2 regions of the Roseibium sp. M-1 genome follow, and region 1 is predicted to be linked to the other one. Evidence: riboswitches for the same ligand, from Rfam matches in the RefSeq annotation. Region 1 holds a riboswitch; the other holds the start of a gene.
The links. Region 1 has a riboswitch for thiamine pyrophosphate ahead of thiO (glycine oxidase ThiO). Riboswitches for the same ligand answer to the same signal wherever they lie in the genome.
Positions count from the first base shown of each region.

Region 1 (7,743 bases):
AGTTCGGCCAGCATGATCGGCACGGAAGGATCGCGCTCGGACGGCTTCAGGATGAAAGCGTTGCCGCTGGCGATAGCCGGGCAGAACTTCCACATCGGGATCATGGCGGGGAAGTTGAACGGCGTGATACCGGCAACGACGCCAAGCGGCTGGCGCATGGAGTACATGTCGATGCCCGGGCCTGCGCCCTCGGTGAACTCACCCTTGAGAAGATGCGGCGCGCCGATACAGAATTCGGCGACTTCCAGACCGCGGATGACGTCGCCCTTGGCGTCCGGCAGGGTCTTGCCGTGCTCGCGGGAGAGCGCCTCGGCAAGCTTGTCCATGTCGCGGTTGAGAAGATCGACGAACTTCATCATCACGCGAGCGCGGCGCTGCGGGTTGGTGGCAGCCCAGGCCGGCTGTGCGGCCGCGGCATTGGCAATGGCTGCGTCCATTTCAGCCTGGCTGGCGAGTGCGACCTGCGCCTGCACTTCGCCGGTTGCCGGATTGAAGACATCCGCATAACGGCCGGACGTGCCTTCAACACGCTTGCCGCCGATAAAATGACCGATCTTTTCCATGTCGCGTTTCTCCCAAAATGTCTGACGCGCCGGCTGACACTGAGGTGGCCGGGTCCGGCTTTCTTTCTGACTTTTATTTTTGCCGCAAACAAGACCCAGAAATCCGGACCTGTTGTGCATTTTTTATAGTTATGGCAATAAAACTTCGCGGCGATCACGATAGATCCAATCCTCTCTCCGTGTCATCCCGCTTGCGGCGAAGCGGAGAACCAGGCCCCTGGAATCCCGGGATGCGCATAGAGAAATGAGGATGACGGTGAAGTTTCCCGGATCCTCGCCTTTGCGGGAATGACGACGAGAAATTGGAAATTCAACGCCATGAACTGGGACGACATCCGCATCTTTCTTGCCATTGCGCGCTCGGGGCAGATCCTTTCCGCCGCACGGCGGCTCGGGCTCAATCATGCAACCGTCGCCCGGCGGCTGACGGCACTGGAGGACAGCGTCGGCACGCGTCTCTTCGACCGGTCGACCTCGGGCTGCGTCCTGACCGAGGCCGGCAGCCGCTTCTTCGAGCGGGCGGAACGGATCGAGGCCGAGGCCGTCGCGGCGGAAGCCGATCTTGGCCATGACACACCGGAGATTTCCGGCACCGTGCGCATCGGGGCTCCGGACGGTTTCGGTGTTGCCTATCTCGCGCCTCGCCTCGGCAAGCTTACGGAAAAGCATCCCGGGCTGACGGTACAGCTCGTGCCGGTGCCGCGGTCCTTCTCCCTCTCCCGGCGCGAAGCGGACATTGCAGTGACCATCGACCGGCCGGAGACCGGCCGGCTGGTGGCGGGAAAGCTCGTCGACTATTCGCTTGGTCTCTACGCTTCGCGAACCTATCTGAAGGCCCGCGGCACCCCCTCCACGGCAACAGATCTCAGCGCGCACGATCTGATCGGCTATGTGGAGGATCTTCTTTATTCGCCGTCGCTCAATTACGGGATGGAGATCGTCAAGAACTGGACCGCCCGCTTCGAGATTGCCTCAGCCCTCGGCCAGACCGAGGCGGTGCGGTCCGGCGCGGGTATCGGCATCCTGCACGATTTCATCGCACGCGATGATATAAAGCTTGTCGCCGTTCTGCCGGAAATCAAGCTGCGCCGGGCGTACTGGATGGTCACCCATGAAAGCTCGCGCCCGCTGCGCCACGTCGCTGCCGTCCAGGAATTCCTGCGCGATCAGATCGCGCGCGACAGGGCGATATTCGGCTGACCGGTCTCGCTGCTATCGCCAGCGTGCCGTGGCTTCCAACCATTCCCGTGTCCGCGTTTCCGGATCGGCGTTCAGAGTAATGTCGGTCACAACCGCCGCACTGTCGGCACCGTTTTCAAAGACGCCCGGCAGACGCTCCGGATTAAGGCCACCGATTGCGACCAATGGCAAATTGCCGACCCTGGCTTTCCACCGGGCGATCTTCTCGATCCCCTGCGGTGCCCATTTCATCTTCTTCAGGATCGTCGGATAGACCGGGCCCAGTGCCACGTAGTCAGGATTGACGCTGAGCGCCGTGCCCAGTTCCTCGCCGTCATGGGTCGAAACGCCGAGCCTCAAGCCCGCCTTGCGGATCGCGGCAACATCCGCGTCGGCCAGATCTTCCTGACCGAGATGGACGAAGTCGCAGCCCTCCTCAATGGCGAGCTGCCAGTAATCATTGACGATCAGCTGGCAACCGTGCTTCGCGCAGATCTCCTTGGAAGCGGCGATCTCGCGGCGCAGAACCTCTTCCGCAGCATCCTTGATGCGCAGCTGTACAAGCTTGACGCCGAGCGGGATCAACCGGGCAATCCAGTCGGAACTGTCGACGATGAGGTAAAAGGGATCGAGCTTCATTCAAACACCGCCATTCCAAGCACCGGGGTCGAGGGAACCGCCATATCGCGCGGTGCCAGGGGATTTGCTTCATATGCGAGCCGTCCAGCCTCGATAGCGAGACGAAAGGCCGTTGCCATGGCAACCGGATCGCCGGCCTTCGCCACTGCCGTATTGAGCAGCACCGCGTCGAAACCGAGTTCCAGGACTTGCGTTGCATGAGACGGGCGTCCGAGTCCTGCATCTACCACCAGCGGGATATCGGGGAAATGAGCGCGATAGGTCCTGAGCGCTTCCGGATTGACCGGACCACGCGCCGAGCCGATCGGCGCGCACCAGGGCATCAGCACCTTGCAGCCTGCTTCCAGCAGCTTCTCGCCAACGACGATGTCCTCGGTCGTATAGGGAAACACCTTGAAGCCATCCTCGCTCAGGATACGGGCAGCTTCCACCAATCCAAACACATCCGGCTGCAGGCTGTCGTGTTGTCCGATGACTTCCAGCTTGATCCAGTCCGTTCCGAACAAATCCCGCGCCATCTTCGCGGTCGTGACGGCTTCCTTGACCGAGTGGCAGCCGGCAGTGTTCGGCAGTATTTTGACACCAAGCTGCCGGATCAGCTCCCAGAACTTGCCGCCAGAACCGGTCCCAGCGCTTTCCCGGCGCAGCGAGACGGTCAGGATGTCCGTACCCGAGGCTTTCACCGCTTCTCCCAGGATCTTCGGCGAGGGATATTGCGCCGTGCCCAATAGAAACCGCGAGGCGATCTGTTCGCCGTAGAATTCCGGCATCTCTCAGCCCCCCTGCATCGGCGACAGGATCTCGATCCGGTCTCCGGCTGCGAGGCTGCAGGCAGAGCGTTCTTCCGCGATGACGAGATCGCCGTTGCGGGCGGTCGCAAGAAAGTCGTGGTCGTAGGCAAGTTCCTCCAGCAAAGCCGCCAGCGTGGTGCTCGCAACCTCCCGATCTTCGCCGTTAATGATGAGCTTCAAGGGTCTTCTCCTGAAGATGATGAAGGAGTGTCTTTGCGGCTTCGCTTGCATAGTGGGGCGCCAGCAAAAAGCCGTGGCGGTAAAAGCCGTTGAGCGAGAGGGTATTTTCGCTGAACGAAATGCGCGGCAGGTTGTCGGAATAGGCGGGCCGGAGCCCTGCCCCGGTCTCCACGATCTTGGCTTCCGCAAAACCCGGATGAAGGCTGTAGGCAGCGTTGAGCAGCTCCATCGTGGACCGGACGCTGACCGGGCCCTCGTCGCCGCTTTCGATCATTGTGGCGCCGACCATGAAAAGGTGATCTTCCCGCGGCACCACATAGACCGGAATGCGCGGATGCAACATCCGCACGGGCCGCGCCAGGGAAACGTCAGGCGCGTGAAGCAGCAGCATTTCACCGCGCACGGGCCGCAGGTCCGGATCGCCCGCGGCAATTCCTGTGCACTCGGCCACAAGACCGGCCTCCGCCCCCTGCCCGGCCTCAGCCCCGAAAACAAAGCGGACACCGTCTGCTTCCAGCTTTTTGCGCAGTGCCATGAGCGCCTTGCGCGGATCGAGATGCGCTTCTTCAGAAAAGAACAGCCCCCTTGCGAAACGGTCACCAAGGTCGGGTTCCAGACCGGAAATCTCTGCCGCACCGATCCTCTCGAATCCGGTCGTGCGGGAGGCGAACCTGTCGAGCTCGGCAATATCGCGCGGTGGCGCAACAACGAGTGTTCCCTTCCGGCTGACATGGCCGGGCAATACCTTGTCCCACCAGCAAATGCTTTCCCTGCCGAAGGTGAGCACGTCTTCTTCGGCATTCTCCCGCTCGCACCAGGGAGCCAGCATGCCACCGGCGAGCCACGAGGCGCTGCCGGTCTGGTCTTTTCGAACTTCGAGGATCGTGACGTCTGCCCCGCGCGCACGAAGCTCGTGAGCAAGAGCAAGGCCCGCCACACCTGCGCCGCGGATTGCAATTCTCATGACTGCCCCCTCAGGCTCGGCGAGGCAGATACGAAGTTCAAATTCGGAGGCGCAGTTTCCGGCACGCAGGACTTTCCGCAGCGATTGAACAGCACTGCACAATTCAGTCAGTCCGGCTGGAGAGGCTGCCCGGGATCTGATTCCGGGTTCCGGAACGCCCAAGACGAAGACACCCTCCCTTCGCCAGCATGACCTGGATCAGGTTCATCGGGTCCCTGCGCTGCGCGGATGCGCCCTGCAGTATCTCAGCCCCTTGTCGGGACACCCCGGGTGAACGCCAGTTGTGCCGGGACAGCAAGCGCGCTGTCAAGAGTGGAACGGCTGCCTCACCCCAGGTCGGGAAGATCGTCGAGGAACTGTTGCATGTCGGTGAAAGTCTGGAGTTTGTATACCCGGAGATGAGACGGCGGCGCGCGATAGACCGCGTCCAGCTTGACACGGGCGGATTGCCGGGTGCGCCAGATGAAGCGGACAAAGTCGACGGTTTGCAAATTGAACTGCTCCGGGCACCCGTCGGGCAAATCCGGGCGGCTCTGGCCGTAATAACGCAGCGAGCGTTTCAGCACGCGGTAGATCCGTCTGCCGACGGGAGCATCGAGCCAGACGAAGGTGTCGGCCCGCGCGATCCGTTCGGCATAGGTGCTCGAGTGACCGCCTTCGAAAATCCAGGTGTCCTTCATGTGCACTTCGTGGGTCATCCGGTCTTTCTCCGCGCGGCTCCGCTCGACCCAACCCGGCCGGTAGTGGATCTTGTCCATGTGAAAGACCGGCAATCCGGATTTTTGCCCGAGCGCGGCGGCGAACGTGCTCTTGCCGGAGCCGGGGCCGCCGACGATCATGACGCGTTTCATAATGCACCTTTTGGTTCGGAAGGGCCGGACGTTATACACGCTCCGGTTTTGACGGCAACCCGGAAACGGACTGTTCAATGGACACACGCGGCGCAGCAGCCCTATCTAACGAGGAGATGAAATTTTCCATCGAGGATGACGCTGATGAGCTGGTTGAACTGCCCCGATCCTATTGCCGGAAACGCAGCGAGCTGCGATCCGATCGAGACCATAATCGTCCCGCGGACTTCCGATCTCGGCGGTTTCTCCGTCCGCCGCGCGCTGCCCTCGGCCAGACGCCGGATGATCGGTCCCTTCATCTTCTTCGATCAGATGGGTCCTGCGGAGCTTCTCGTCGGCGGCGGCATCGATGTGCGCCCACATCCGCATATCGGTCTTGCAACTGTCACCTATCTCTTTGAAGGCGAGATGTATCATCGCGACAGTCTCGGCACCGAGATTGCCATTGCCCCGGGCGCCCTCAACTGGATGAGCGCCGGCAAGGGCATCGTTCATTCGGAGCGTGAACAGGCGGAGCGCAAGCAGCAGCCCCGCTCTCTCTTCGGCCTGCAGAGCTGGGTCGCCCTGCCGCAGCACCTTGAGGAAAGCGACCCCACCTTCCAGCATTTCGGAACGGATGAGCAGCCGGAGTTCGCCGACAAGGGAGCATCGGTCAAGCTGATCGCCGGAAGCCTTTATGGTCATAAGGCGCCGGTTCAAACGGCCTCGGACATGTTCTATGCGGACATCTCCCTCGCCCCCGGCGCAAAGATCCCGCTCGATGCCGGCTGGGAAGAACGCGGTCTTTACACGGTGTCCGGGCAGATCGAGGTCGCAGGCCAGAGCTTCGATCCCGCACAGCTTCTGGTCTTCAAGCCGGGTGACCATCTGGTAATCGAAAACAACACGCCCCATCCGGCACGCTTCGTTGTCCTCGGCGGGGAACCAATGGACGGCCGGCGTTACATCTGGTGGAACTTTGTCTCTTCCTCGAAGGAGCGCATTGAACAAGCCAAGGAAGATTGGCGGCAAGGCCGGTTCGATACGGTACCCGGCGACGCGGAGGAGTTCATTCCCCTTCCCGACCGTCCGGGGCCGTAATTGTCCAGCCGCTCTCCAGTGGCGGCGCCTGTTCGAAGCGGTCGGAGGGCCGGATCAGGTCCGGCTCGCCAAAATCGAGAATGATGTTGAGCCGGCGGCTTGCGCGCGCATCGCCGGTGAGCTTCGGGTCTTCGGGCGCAACCGACAGGCGGACGCCGCGATGGCTCGTCTCCAGCTTTGCAAAACCGGAAATAGCCGTCCTGAAGTCTTCCGGAACCGTCCAGCCGTAGCGGCCCGCAAGGGCGTCAATCACCAGCCAGACGGCTTCGAGACCGATCTGCTTCTGTTTCGGATCCTCGACAACCAGCTTCAGCCTCAAATAGTCGATCTTGGTTTCAGAAGGACCGCGCAGCAGGAAGAACAGGGTCGTCGGACCATAGTCGACACTCGGGGTCGTCAGTGGCACCAGTTCGGATGCGCATTGCCAGCGCTTCGTCTGAAACGGCGCCCGGCGCCAGCCCGGGTTTTCAAGACCGAGGCTGCCCAGCTCGGTGCAAAGGGCATCGGGCTGGCCCAAAAAAGCGCGTTTGAGTTCAGCCGCAAGCTCCGGCTTCGGATTGAGCAAGGCGGTTCTTGTGATTTCAGGCAACGGCTGCAGGGGATCCGGTAAAGGCTGCTCGATGGCAACCTCTTCGACATCGGCCCCCTGACGGAAATGCCAGAGCGTACCGCCGATTGTTGCGCTTGCGATGATCAGCGCCAATGCCCCCCAGAGATAATAGGATGCAAGGAAGGAAGCCCTGGAAGTTGGGTGTCCCGGCACCGATGGCGCGGCTTTTCGGGGAGACGTGACAGGCTCGGCGGCATCGTCCGCCCACCGCGGTCCGCTGCTGCGGGCCTTCGGCTGTCGAGCGGACCGCATGTCCTTGTCGTGGCGGGTGTCTTCCATTTGAGTCTTGTGACAGAGTTCTCGTTCGTTCGCTACCGGATGCGGTGTTCCGGTCCTGGGCATAGGCACGTCCTGCAACCAACTGCACATATGACCTTCCGGCAGACGGTTTTGTCCTAAAGTCCAAAAATGGCGCTTCTGCGGGCGAACGTCTCAGGTATTTCAGGAAAACTGTCGCGCTTAACGGCTAAAGTTGTTCGGCAGGGGCAAGAAGCCGCGCTTCGCACTTGAAGCAAAGACCTTTCGGCTTATAGGGTGCGTCGCGATCAGCCGCTCTTGCCCGGATTTGCCATGCCCACTGAAATGACCTCGCCATTTCCGGCCGACACCAAGACACTGCGCCGGAAGATCATCGAAACGGCACGGGCGCTTCCAAGGCTCGGTCTCACCAAGGGCACCTCGGGCAATGTGAGCGCGCGAATCGGCAGCGGCTTCCTCATCACGCCGTCCGGCACGCCCTATGAGGACCTAGAGGAAGACAGCATCGTCGCCGTCGATTTCGACGGCTGCTACCGGGGCGATATTCTGCCCTCTTCTGAATGGCGGATGCATCTGGATTTCTATCTGGCGAAACCGGCCTGTGGTGCCGTCGTGCATTGTCACAGCC
Region 1 covers NZ_CM137257.1:1,224,028-1,231,770, forward strand. The annotation lists gene ACX3M4_RS05615 (CoA-acylating methylmalonate-semialdehyde dehydrogenase) at 1-563, opposite strand, end outside; gene ACX3M4_RS05620 (LysR family transcriptional regulator) at 882-1,763, shown strand; gene ACX3M4_RS05625 (thiamine phosphate synthase) at 1,776-2,381, opposite strand; gene ACX3M4_RS05630 (thiazole synthase) at 2,378-3,151, opposite strand; gene thiS (sulfur carrier protein ThiS) at 3,155-3,352, opposite strand; gene thiO (glycine oxidase ThiO) at 3,336-4,316, opposite strand; TPP riboswitch at 4,474-4,595, opposite strand; gene ACX3M4_RS05645 (P-loop NTPase family protein) at 4,643-5,155, opposite strand; gene ACX3M4_RS05650 (pirin family protein) at 5,312-6,247, shown strand; gene ACX3M4_RS05655 (DUF6030 family protein) at 6,216-7,136, opposite strand; gene ACX3M4_RS05660 (class II aldolase/adducin family protein) at 7,428-7,743, shown strand, end outside.

Region 2 (7,743 bases), 2.8 Mb from region 1:
CGCCTTTCCTCCGAAATGGCTTGCTTGCGTAACACTGCGGGGCAGCGGGAGGATGGGGTCGCAAACTTGACGAAAGGGGGTGCATGACATGGCCCAGAACGTACCGACGCTCACGGCCGGGGAAGGCGGTCTCAGCCGCTACCTGGATGAGATCCGCAAGTTTCCGATGCTGCAGCCGCAGGAAGAGTACATGCTCGCCAAGCGGTACAAGGAGCACGAGGACCCGGAAGCCGCAGAACGGCTGGTCAATTCCCACCTGCGTCTCGTCGCCAAGATCGCCATGGGTTACCGCGGCTACGGCCTGCCGATCGGGGAAGTCGTCTCCGAAGGCAATGTCGGCTTGATGCAGGCGGTCAAGCGGTTCGAGCCGGACAAGGGCTTCCGGCTTGCGACCTATGCCATGTGGTGGATCAAGGCCGCCATTCAGGAATACATCCTGCGCTCATGGTCCCTCGTCAAGATGGGTACCACCGCCAACCAGAAACGCCTGTTCTTCAACCTGCGCCGCCTCAAAGGCAAAATCCAGGCGCTGGACGAGGGCGATCTGAAACCGGATCAGGTGGCGGAAATCGCGACCAAGCTCGGCGTGTCCGAGGAGGAAGTGATTTCCATGAACCGCCGCCTCGGCGGCGATGCCAGCCTGAACGCACCGGTGCGCGCGGAAGCCGATGCCGGCGAATGGCAGGACTGGCTTGTCGATGAAAGCGACAGCCAGGAGACCCTGCTCGCCAATCAGGAAGAGCTGGATCTGCGCCGCAAAATGCTGAACGACGCGATGGATGTCCTGAACGAGCGCGAACGCCGTATCTTCGAGGCCCGCCGCCTTGCAGAGGACCCGATGACCCTGGAGGACCTCTCCGGTGAATTCGGTGTCAGCCGCGAACGCGTGCGCCAGATCGAAGTCCGTGCCTTCGAAAAAGTCCAGAAAGCCGTGCGCAACAGCGCCCGCACCATGGACCAGCAGCCGGCCCATTAAGCCTGGCGGCTGACGGGCCACCAGCATCCGAGAACAACAGCTCAACGAAAACACGCCGGGGCCTGGGCTCCGGCGTTTTCTTTGTCCACCGAATGCCCGCAGCTTGCGGAGCTTCCGCGCGACACATAGGCTTGCCCCGTCGGATCGATACAGGATGGGCCATGCGCCGGATCGTCAAAACGCTGTTCTCCAGGCGCGTGCTGGTCGCCGCCGTGGCCTGCCTCGTTCTTGGCTGCATGACGAGCCTGCGCATTGCCGACCCGGCTTTCCTGACGTCCCTGCGCGAACTTACCTTTGATTACTACCAGCGCATCAAGCCACGCCCCTATCAGGAAGCGCCGGTCCGCATCATCGACATTGACGAAGCATCCATTGCCGAGATCGGCCAATGGCCCTGGCCGCGCACCAGAATGGCGGAGATGGTGCGCGTCCTGAACGAGATGGGGGCCGCGGCCATCGTCTTCGACATCGTCTTTTCCGAGCCCGACCGGACCTCGCCCAGGCAACTGAAGGAGATGCTCGGCCTCGACGCCACGCCTGACTTACTTAAGGCCATGGACGCCCTTCCGGATCATGACGACGTGTTTGCCGCCGCGATTGCCGAAGCTCCCGTGGTGCTGGGTTTCGGCGTTACTCCCGACACGACGGATGGCAGACCGCTCAAGATCGCCGGCACGTCCTTCGCCGGCCAGGATCCCGCATCCTTCCTGAAACCCTTCACAAGTGTGGTCGCCAATCTTGATGTCCTGCGCGAGAACGCCAGCGGGATCGGATCGATTTCCGTATCGGAAGAAGACCGGGAGGGCATCGTCCGGCGTGTCCCGCTGATCGTCAGCGACGGCAAGGAAATCTATCCCAGCCTGACGACGGAAGCCCTGCGCGTTGGCCTCGGGGAACGCGGCATCGTTATCCGCGCCACGGGATCGAGCACGGAAACGGCGACCGGCGATCCTGCCGTGACGGCGATCAAGATCGGCAGTTTCAGGCCGCCAACCACCAAGGCGGGTGAACTCTGGCTCTATTACAATTCCGACCGGGAACACCCGGAACGCTATCTGTCCGCCAGACTGCTATTCGACCCCGGCAAACTGGTTGACCTTGCCCCCTATATTGAAAACCAGATCGTATTCGTCGGCACATCGGCGGTCGGTCTGCGCGATATTCGCGCAAGTGCCCTCGGTGAACAGGTCCCGGGCGTTTCTATTCATGCCCAGGCGGTCGAACAGATCTTTTTCGGTCAGTTCCTGTCACGGCCGGACTGGTCCGATGGGCTCGAGGTCATTGCGACAATGGCGGTTGGCGCCATTTTGATCCTGGCCCTGCCGGCGATCGGCAGCATCGGCACCGCACTCCTGGGCGCGGCGCTCGCTGCCGGTCTTGTCGGCGGATCGTTTTACGTCTTCTGGACGGACGGTCTCCTGATCGATCCGATTTATCCCAGCATCTCCTCGATCCTCGTCTTTTCCGCCGCCACCGCCCTGCTCTATTTCCTTACCGAGCGCGAGAAACGCTTCGTGCGCCAGGCCTTCGGACAATATCTGTCGCCCGACCTCGTCACCCAGCTCGAAAAGACGCCGGAACAGCTTGCGCTCGGCGGCGAGATCCGGCCGATGACGATCCTCTTCATGGATATTCGCGGCTTCACACCGATTTCCGAGCAGCTCACGCCGCAGGAACTGGTCAGCTTTCTCAACACGTTGCTGTCGCCCCTGTCGGATGCCATCCAGGCCGGGGGCGGCACGATCGACAAATATATCGGCGACAGCATCATGGCGTTCTGGAACGCACCCCTTTCCGTGCCGGATCATGCCGAACGGGCCTGCCGGGCAGGTCTCGCCATGCTGAAGGTGGTCGAAGACCTCAACGCCGCCGACGCCTTCGGCTTCAAGGCACGGGGCTTGAAGACCCGGACGGTGAAGATCGGCATCGGCCTCAACAGCGGCGAAGCCTGCGTCGGCAACATGGGCTCGGCAAGACGCTTCAATTATTCGGTCATCGGCGATGCGGTGAACGTCGCCTCGCGTATTGAATCGAGCTGCAAGGCTGTCGGTGCGGAACTGCTGGTCTCGGAGGATACCCGGCTGGCCGCGCCAGGTTTTGCCAGCCTGGAAGCGGGCGAGATTCCGTTGAAAGGAAAGAGCAGGCCGGTCAAGCTCTTCGCCCTCATCGGCGACGAGACAATGAAGGCCTCGAAGGCGTTTGAAGACCTGGAGGCAGTCCATGACCGCCTGTTGCAGGCGATCCGGGCCCAGGACATTCCGGCGGCCAGAGCCGCGCTCGGTAATGCCGAGGGCCTGGCGCCTCATCTGACCGCTTTCTACAGCCGCTTCGAAGAAGCGATCGACAGCCTGGAAGCCTCAAAGGAGGCAAGCAGCGCCGCGCAATAAGCGGCGCTGCACCAATCATCAGCGGATTTCAGCCGCGTAGCTCTCAACCGGCACCACTTCCTTGATAAGGCCGGCTTCAGCCATGAACTCGGCAAAACGCTGGTAACGGCCTGCGTCAAGCGAAGCCGGACGTTTGGCGAAGCGCGGCAGCGTATCGTACCAGGCCCGCTTGTTGAGCTCGTCGTTGAGCTGCGGATAGGCCTCGATAAAGGCATTCCAGGCTTCGTCCGGATGGTTGGTCAGGAAGATCGTCGCCGCCTCCACGGCCGCCAGGAACCTGGCGAAGCGAGGATCGCCGGTCTTGTCCTTGTTGACCACGTAGATCAGCTCGTCGAAGGCCGGGACGCCGTTTTCTTCCGGGAAGAAGGCCTTGCCCGGCTTGCCTTCGATCTCCAGCTGGGTGAGCTCGAAATTGCGGTAGGCACCGATCACCGCGTCCACCTGGCCCGCCAGCAGCGATCCGGAAAGGGCGAAGTTGACGTTGACCAGCTCGACATCGTCGATGGAAAGGCCAGCCGACTTCAGCATCTGGGCGAGCATGGCATCCTCGAAACCGGAGACCGAAAAGCCGATGGTCTTGCCCTTGAGATCCTTCAGATCCTTCACCGGGCCGTCCTTCAGAACGATCAGCGAGTTCAAGGGCGTTTCCACCAGCGTGCCGATCCATTTGAGCGGCAGGTCTTCCTCGATCTGTGCATGGAGCGTCGGCTGGTAGGAGATGGCAATATCGCCCTGCCCGGCTGCGACCAGCTTCGGCGGCATGGCCGGATCGGCCGGTTCGATGATCTCCACATCCAGGCCTTCGGCTTCGAAGAAGCCCATCGTCTGCGCGGTGACGAGCGGCGCATGGTCCGGATTGACGAACCAGTCGAGCAGAAGGGTCAGTTTGTCGCCAGCCTGGGCCGGCGACGAGGCCAGCAGACCGGCAGCGAGTGCAAGGGACAGAAGCTGTTTTTTCATGGAGATCCTCCAGGTGGCGGCAGCTAGTTGAGAGGCTGCCAGGGAACGAGAAGCTGGGTGAGACGATTGACGGCAAAGCGCATGATCAGGACCATCACGGCGAGCAGGATCAGGGCCGCGAACATCATGTCGGACTGCATGCGGTTGCTGCTTTGAAGCATGATGAAGGAGAGACCGCCCTTGGCACCGGCCCATTCGCCGATGATGGCGGCCATCGGCGCAAACACCGCGGCGACACGCAGGCCCGAAGCGAAGGCCGGCAGGCCTGCAGGCAGGCGGAAGAACCAGAGTTCGCGCAAGCGCGACAGCCGGTAAAGCCTTGCAAGATCGTGCAGGCCGGGATCCAGCCGTTGCAGGCCGTCGAAGAACGTCGACGTGACCGTGAAGAAGATCACCAGGATGATCACGGCGATTTTGGAAGCAAGGCCGAAACCGAGCCACAGGACCAGGATCGGCGCGATGGCAAAGACCGGCAATGCCTGGGTCACCAGGATGGGCGGCATCGCAATTCTGGCCGCCTTCGGAAACAGCCAGAGCAGCACCGACAGGGCAGCACCTGCCGCAGCTCCCAGAACGAACCCGATCACCGTTTCATAGGCCGTGATGCCCGCATGATAGAGCAGAAATCCGGTGTGGGAGACAAGCGCCGAGAAGACCCGTTCCGGTCCGGGCAGAATATAGTGCTGCGCCCCGGTAATCCGCACGATTGCCGCCCAGGCGGCAATCGCCACGGCGAGCCCCAGGAGCGATCTGGCAAGGGATTTCAGGAACGATGTCATGCGCCCACACCCGCTTTCTGCCCCTTTGGAAAGGCGGCGCGGGCCGTAACCGGCACATGGATGCACAGCATCTTCTGCTGACGCAGACAAAAACGCATAGGATCTCCCGTCTTCGGACAAAGCCGAAACTGACATTGGAGATCCGGGAATAGGCTAAGGATTCCGTCCCTTCGCCGGCATGACCCGGATCAGGTTCTAAGGGTTCGGCATTGCACCATCTCAGCTCCGGTAACCGGAACACCCCTCGGACCAGCCCGGACCATGCCCTGACGGACAAAAAAAAACAAGCCGCAGTTTGCGGCTTGTTCTATTTTCAAGCAGGGGCCTTATCTGTTAGCCGGCTTGCCAGGCCGAGATCGCCTTCTCGACGGCATCGGCACCTGCTGTGCCCTTTTCCAGGGTCAGAATGCCGCGCTTGCCGTTTTCATAGAGCATCGGAATGTCGATCCAGCCACGTTCGCGCAACAGGGCAAGGTTGCGCTGCTGTTCGTTGGGAAGGCTGGAAAGCGCAATCCAGAAGAAGCCCGGAGAAACCTTCACCGAAGCGCCGATCAGCGCATCGCCGCGGGCTTCCTCTGTCGGCTTCATGACGAGACCCGGCACGTTGACGATGTCCCCGGCAGCAAAATCCTCGGGGAATTCATACTTGATTTCAACAAGATGGCTCGCCGGAAGCGAGGTGTCGTCGTTCGGCTTGATGCGGATATCCACCTTGATGTCCCGCTCGGGAACTTCGACCGAAGCGCTCAGCACTGCCTGTGCCTTGCCATCAAGATTGGTCTCTTCCTCAATGTTCCAGACAACCGCGCCCTGTGCGGCCGTGCCCGCACCGCCGGTTTCTTCGCCTTCCTCATAAAGGATGGACCGCTGGACGCCCGAATTTTCTGTCGCAACCGGCTGCTCGGCAGGCGGCTCGTCCGGAGAGATGGCCGTCAGATTGTCTTCCGGAACCGCTTCCGGTTCTGTCGCGGGAGGAACCGGAGCGTCGATCCCGGGGGGCTGTGTTTCGTCGGCGCTGCTGACGATGGAGGGCTGCGAAGGCGCAGGGGCCGGGGCATCTGCCTGCGGCGTGATGGTCGTGGTCGTCACCGTACGTGCGTCCGGAGCCACGACGTCCGTGTCGCCATCATTCAGCAACCTGTCGGTGTTCTTGGCGGCGTCGTCATCCTCGACCGGTGCCGCGCCAGGTGTTTCCGCCGGCGGCTGAACGTTTGTCGCTGTCTGCGAATCCGGTGTTTCGCCTGAGGGGCGCGTCGCGGTGACATTCTCGTCGGAAGTCAGGAAATAATAGGCACCGCCGCCGACAACGCCCAGCAGAAGCGCTGCAGCAGCAGCAATCGGCACAAGGCGGCCAATGCCGCCGCTGTCGCGCAGGGAGTCCGAGGCTGACGGTTTGTTGCGCTTCGACCGGCTCTTTTTCGCCGCCGGTGCTTCGGCCGGTTCACGGTCTTCCGCATAAAGCGATCCGCCCGCCGGCAAAGGTTCTTCTTCCGGCTCGAACAGGCCGTCATCGGCCTGCGGCTGGTTGCCGAAAGCGGGCTCCTGCCGGACGGCAGCTGCCGGTTCCGTGTGTGGCTCGACGGCGTCCTTGGCATTCTGGACCGCCTGGCTCGCGGCACCGCCAAGGGTTTGAGCCTCGTCCAGCGTATCTTTCAGCGGTGACGGGATCGTCGCGTCAGCCGGTTCGGCTGCTGGCTCTGCATCCGGCTCATGATGTACGGCCGGTGCCGGTGCCACCTCGGCGGCTTCCGGCCCGGGGGCGGCGGCAGCCGGTGCCGCCACGGGTGCCACCGGTGCGGCGGGCTCAACCTTGGGCGCAACCGGGCCGAGGCCAAGGCTTTCGCGGGCGGCTTCCGCCTCGACCTTGCGAATGGCTTCTTCCAGACGAAGCTGCTCGGCAGTGATCTCGGACGGCGCGAGCGGCGGCTCGTATGCTTTCAGCTGGTTGACGATGGCATTGCGCGCACGGCTATAGACGCTCCGGCGGGCGGCACCATTGTTCTCGGGCAAAGACGCGATCGTTTTCTTCAGAATTGAATAGTAATCAGCCATCTTCCTGCCTACCGGCCGACTGCAAGTCGCTTCTTTGCGGGCCTGGGAAATCGAAACATCACAGGCTTATAGCAAGTTTTTTCAGGACCGTTGCGTTTTCTTGATTTGACGCAGCGGCATCAGCGAACCTGACAGTACCCTTTCCTACCACAATTTTCATGCCCGGCACATTGGCAGCACCGGCAAACGAATAGGGACGCGCGCCGTGATTCGCAGCGCGCGGCCAAGTCTTCAATATTGTGCTTCTACAGCCACAGATCTCAATCCTGGAAGGGATTCTGCACAAGAATTGTGTCGTCGCGCTCCGGGCTGGTGGACAGCAGGGCGACCGGTGCGCCGATCAGTTCTTCGACGTGGCGAACATATTTGATCGCCTGTGCCGGCAGGTCGGCCCAGCTGCGGGCCCCTTCCGTGGATTCCTTCCAGCCCGGCAGGCTCTCGTAGATCGGCTTGACCCGTTCCTGTGCGCCCTGGGAAGCCGGCAGATAGTCGATCCGCTCGCCGTCCAGTTCGTAGCCGATGCAGATCTTGATCTCGTCGAGGCCGTCCAGAACGTCCAGCTTGGTCAGTGCGATGCCGGTGATGCCGG
Region 2 covers NZ_CM137257.1:5,023,192-5,030,934, reverse strand. The annotation lists gene rpoH (RNA polymerase sigma factor RpoH) at 89-976, shown strand; gene ACX3M4_RS22875 (CHASE2 domain-containing protein) at 1,138-3,363, shown strand; gene ACX3M4_RS22870 (ABC transporter substrate-binding protein) at 3,382-4,323, opposite strand; gene ACX3M4_RS22865 (ABC transporter permease) at 4,347-5,102, opposite strand; TPP riboswitch at 5,251-5,357, opposite strand; gene ACX3M4_RS22860 (hypothetical protein) at 5,436-7,154, opposite strand; gene ACX3M4_RS22855 (adenylosuccinate synthase) at 7,415-7,743, opposite strand, start outside.
Region 2: linked by a shared signal. The riboswitch ahead of ACX3M4_RS22865 (ABC transporter permease) and the one ahead of thiO (glycine oxidase ThiO) in region 1 are both predicted to bind thiamine pyrophosphate.